DNA from 2 places in the Pseudoalteromonas sp. G5_S1_14_S5 genome. Region 1 is predicted to be linked to the other one. Evidence: predicted binding sites of a transcription regulator. Region 1 holds the regulator's gene; the other holds the start of a gene.
What was found. Region 1 encodes MetJ, which represses methionine synthesis genes. Its sites were predicted from a motif close to TAGACGTCTAGACGTCTA; they were not measured.
Positions count from the first base shown of each region.

Region 2: metK (methionine adenosyltransferase) is a predicted target of MetJ. The motif match lies at 1,433-1,450, and genes of this name have one in related genera.

Region 1 is NZ_JBQKUM010000016.1:61,276-63,757, forward strand. Features, by position in the region: gene ACTRWI_RS07110 (O-succinylhomoserine (thiol)-lyase) at 1-722, opposite strand, end outside; gene metJ (met regulon transcriptional regulator MetJ) at 931-1,251, shown strand; gene ACTRWI_RS07120 (malic enzyme-like NAD(P)-binding protein) at 1,417-2,482, opposite strand, start outside.
Region 2 is NZ_JBQKUM010000068.1:18,213-20,694, reverse strand. Features, by position in the region: gene tkt (transketolase) at 1-1,186, opposite strand, end outside; gene metK (methionine adenosyltransferase) at 1,543-2,482, shown strand, end outside.

The DNA of each region.
Region 1 (2,482 bases):
ATGTAACTATCAAATGGAGTTCCGGTTGCACCAATACAGTTGCCCCACCATGCTAGCTCTTCAGCGTGCTCTTCTGTCTTAGTGATCACCACACCACCTATCACATCTGAGTGACCGTTGATGTATTTGGTCGTTGAGTGAATAACAAAGTCAGCACCCAGCTCTAAAGGCTTTTGGAACACTGGAGTCAAAAACGTGTTGTCGACAGCAACCAGCGCACCTACCTCTTTAGCTTTACGGCAGGTTGCTGCAATATCGACTACGCGAACCAATGGGTTTGATGGTGTTTCCAATAAGATCAACTTTGGCTTGAGTGCGAGCGCCGCATCTAATGCCTTTTGATCCAATTGATCAACAAACAAGACTTTGAAGTCACCTTTAAGAGAGCGAGTGTTAAACAGGCGGTAAGTACCACCGTAGCAGTCGTGTGGTGCAACGATCAGGTCATCGCTACCTAAGAAAGCCGAAACCCATAAGTTCAGTGCCGAAGTACCGCAGTTAGTAACCACTGCACCTTTGCCTGATTCAAGCTCAAACAGTGCCGTCTCTAATAAACCGCGGTTTGGGTTACCAGAACGGGTGTAATCGTACTTTGGGACTTCACCAAAAGCGGGAAACCCATAGTTAGTCGAAAGATAAATAGGTGGGACAACGGCATGATGTTGCGTGTCTGATTCGATACCAGTACGTACTGCGATTGTTGCTGGCTTCCGGCTGCTCATAGGTGCTTCCTTACAAGTTTTGCGTCTGAGAGTCACAGCTGCTTGTCGGCATTTTGCGGCTGTGTTAGATATATGTTACTCACTTTACTTTCACAAACGTTAGACGTCAACACTTCTAGACGTCTATATATCTTTGCTTATGGCGGTAAATCTCGCTAAAATCACCACTATTAATTTAATCTAACAACTAAAGTGATGAAGGTACGCAATGGCCGACTGGAATGGTGAATACATAAGCCCATATGCTGAGCATGGAAAGAAAAGCGAACAAGTAAAGAAGATTACAGTTTCTATCCCTTTAAAAGTGCTAAAGGTGCTTACTGACGAGCGTACTCGCCGCCAGATCAACAACCTGCGCCATGCAACAAACAGTGAGCTACTGTGTGAAGCTTTTCTACATGCGTACACAGGCCAACCACTGCCAACGGATGAAGACCTTCGTAAAGACCGCCCAGATGATATTCCTGCAGAAGTGAAAAAGCTGATGACAGAGATGGGTATCGAGTTCGAAGCGTTTGACGAAGAATAACAATAACTCAGTCACTGCCTTCAATATTGATTCGCTTTAACTGAATGTTCACATTACTGATTCGTCTTTTCAGTGTTTTGTGAATAAGAAACATAAAAAAACCGACTCCAGCTGAGTCGGTTTTTTATTATTTGTGCTCTATGGAGCAACCGTTATAACAAGCGACTATGCCATGTAGTTAGCAGGCATCTCGATACGTGCAACGCCAGATTCAACGGCCGCTTCAGCTACTGCTTTTGCTACGCGAGGAAGTAGACGTGGGTCCATTGGCTTAGGAATGATGTAACCCTTACCGAATTCAAGTGACGTCTCACCCGCTGCTTTTAGTACTTCAGCCGGCACCTCTTCTTTCGCTAGGTCACGAATCGCTTTTACAGCCGCTAGCTTCATTTCGTCATTGATTTCGCTTGCACGTACATCAAGTGCACCACGGAAAATGAATGGGAAACAAAGTACGTTGTTTACTTGGTTAGGGTAATCACTGCGGCCCGTACCCATAATAAGGTCAGAACGAACTTCGTGAGCAAGCTCTGGCTTGATCTCTGGATCTGGGTTTGAACATGCAAACACAACAGGCTTATCAGCCATCAGCGTTAATGCTTCTGCTGGAAGCAGGTTAGGACCTGATACGCCCAAGAATAGGTCAGCACCTTCGATAACATCTTCAAGCGTGCGCTTATCTGTGTTGTTTGCGAACAGCTCTTTGTATTCGTTCAAATCATCACGACGAGTGTGAATCACACCTTTACGGTCTAGCATGTAGATCTTCTCACGCTGAGCGCCACACTTAATTAGTAGTTCCATACAAGCAACCGCTGCTGCGCCAGCACCTAGACAAACGATCTTACACTCTTCTAGCTTCTTACCTTGAAGCTCAATCGCATTCAGCATACCTGCTGCTGTTACGATCGCAGTACCGTGTTGGTCATCGTGGAATACAGGTACATCACAGCGCTCAATCAGACGACGTTCAATCTCAAAACAGTCAGGTGCTTTGATGTCTTCTAGGTTGATACCGCCGAATGTATCTGCGATGTTCGCAACCGTATCGACAAACTCATCGATTGTGCGGTGTTTTACTTCAATATCGATAGAATCTAAACCAGCGAAACGCTTAAACAGTAGCGCTTTACCTTCCATAACTGGTTTAGAAGCAATTGGACCAAGGTTACCTAGGCCAAGAATCGCGGTACCGTTAGAGATAACTGCAACCATGTTGCCTTTACCTGTG
Region 2 (2,482 bases), on a different contig from region 1:
CTAGAGACTTAGAACCAGACCACATAGTTAGGTTAGAAGGCGCTAGGTCAGCAGAGCCACCCATGAATTCTGGAAGCATTTGACCGAATGCTTCTAGTGCGTTTTGCGATGCTTTACGTGATGCGATGTTTGCAGGGTTAGCTTGAAGGTCAGCAATGATTGCGTTTGCTTTCTCTTCCCACTGTGCTGGAAGTTCGCCGTTAGTACGACGTTTGAATTCTGCTGCTAGCTCAGGGTAAGCCGCTGCGTATGCATCAAACTTCGCGTTCCATGCCGCTTCTTTTGCTGCGCCCGCTTCTTTCGCATTCCACTCAGCAGCGATATCTGCTGGGATTTCGAAAGAGCCGTGTTCCCAACCAAGCGCCGCTTTAGTTGCTGTAATTTCATCAGCACCTAGTGGAGCACCGTGACAGTCGTGCGTACCAGCTTTGTTTGGAGAACCAAAACCGATGATAGTCTTCGTACAGATAAGTGATGGACGAGGATCAGCTTTAGCCGCTTCGATAGCTGCGTTGATTGCTTCTGGATCATGGCCATCTACTGCTGGAATTACGTGCCAGCCGTATGCTTCAAAACGCTTAGGTGTATCGTCAGAGAACCACCCTTCCACTTCGCCATCGATAGAGATACCGTTGTCATCCCAGAAAGCAACCAGCTTACCAAGGCCTAGCGTACCTGCTAGCGAACATGCTTCGTGAGAGATACCTTCCATCAGACAGCCATCACCCATGAATGCATAAGTGTAGTGGTCAACGATGTCGTGGCCTTCTTTGTTGAATTGTGCAGCCAGTGCTTTCTCTGCCATTGCCATACCAACAGCGTTAGTGATGCCTTGACCTAGAGGACCAGTCGTTGTCTCGATACCAGGAGCGTAACCGTACTCTGGGTGACCTGGCGTCTTAGAATGCAGTTGACGGAAGTTTTTCAGGTCTTCAATTGAAAGCTCATAGCCTGCAAGGTGAAGCAGAGAGTAAATCAACATTGAACCATGGCCGTTAGACAAGATAAAACGGTCGCGGTCAGCCCACTCTGGGTTTGCTGGGTTGTGGTTCAAGTGGCCACGCCAAAGAACTTCAGCGATGTCAGCCATACCCATAGGTGCGCCTGGGTGGCCTGAGTTTGCTTGTTGAACACCGTCCATGCTAAGTGCGCGGATTGCATTGGCTAGATCTTTACGAGAAGGCATGTCTGCTCCTGGATACATAAGCGATTTAAAAAAGAGATATTGCTAAAGTTTTCATTTTTATTAGCGCGGGTATTCTCTCAAACGACTATAGCGACTGCAAACGTTTTACTGGCATTTTAACGGTCATTTTTCGCAGTTTTCGTACATTTACATCACTTAGCTATGGCTTATCTCGACCAATACGCAAACGTTTAGTTATGACATATCATAAAAAAGAGCTTGTAATTCGACCGCTGGAATTTAGAATAGACGTCTAGATGTAGAAACACCTACAAAATATACTGTATTTAATGGCGGCGCTTCCTAGCTTGCGACGCCATGAATTATTTACACCAAAAACTAAAAGTGGAGCTCTCATGGCTAAGCACCTATTCACTTCTGAATCTGTTTCAGAAGGTCATCCAGATAAAATTGCAGACCAAATCTCTGATGCTGTTCTTGATGCCATCTTAGAACAAGATCCAAAAGCACGTGTTGCTTGTGAGACTTACGTAAAAACCGGCATGGTTATGGTTGGCGGTGAAGTAACAACTTCTGCATGGGTTGATATCGAAGAGATCACTCGTGAAACAGTTCGTGAAATTGGTTACGTTCATTCTGATATGGGCTTTGACGCTGACTCTTGTGCTGTTCTAAACACAATTGGTAAGCAATCTCCAGACATCAACCAAGGTGTTGATAAAGCTGATCCTAAAGAGCAAGGCGCGGGCGACCAAGGCATCATGTTTGGTTACGCGACTAACGAAACTGAAATCCTAATGCCAGCTCCAATCACTTACTCTCATCTTCTTGTCAAGAAGCAAGCTGAAGTACGTAAGAGCGGCAAGCTAGACTTCCTTCGCCCTGATGCGAAATCTCAAGTTACTTTCCAATACGACCAAGGCAAGATCGTTGGTATCGATGCAGTTGTTCTTTCTACTCAGCACTGTGATTCAGTAACAACACCTGATCTACGTGAAGCTGTAATGGAAGAGATCATCAAGCCAGTACTACCCTCAGAGTGGATCAACAAAGACACTAACTTCTTCATCAACCCAACAGGCCGTTTCGTAATCGGTGGCCCAATGGGTGACTGTGGTCTAACAGGTCGTAAGATCATCGTTGATACCTACGGCGGCGCAGCTCGTCACGGTGGCGGTGCATTCTCTGGTAAAGATCCATCAAAGGTTGACCGTTCTGCAGCTTACGCAGCTCGTTACGTTGCGAAGAACATCGTTGCAGCTGGCATGGCTGACCGTTGTGAGATTCAACTGTCTTACGCTATCGGAGTTGCAGATCCAACATCAATCATGGTTG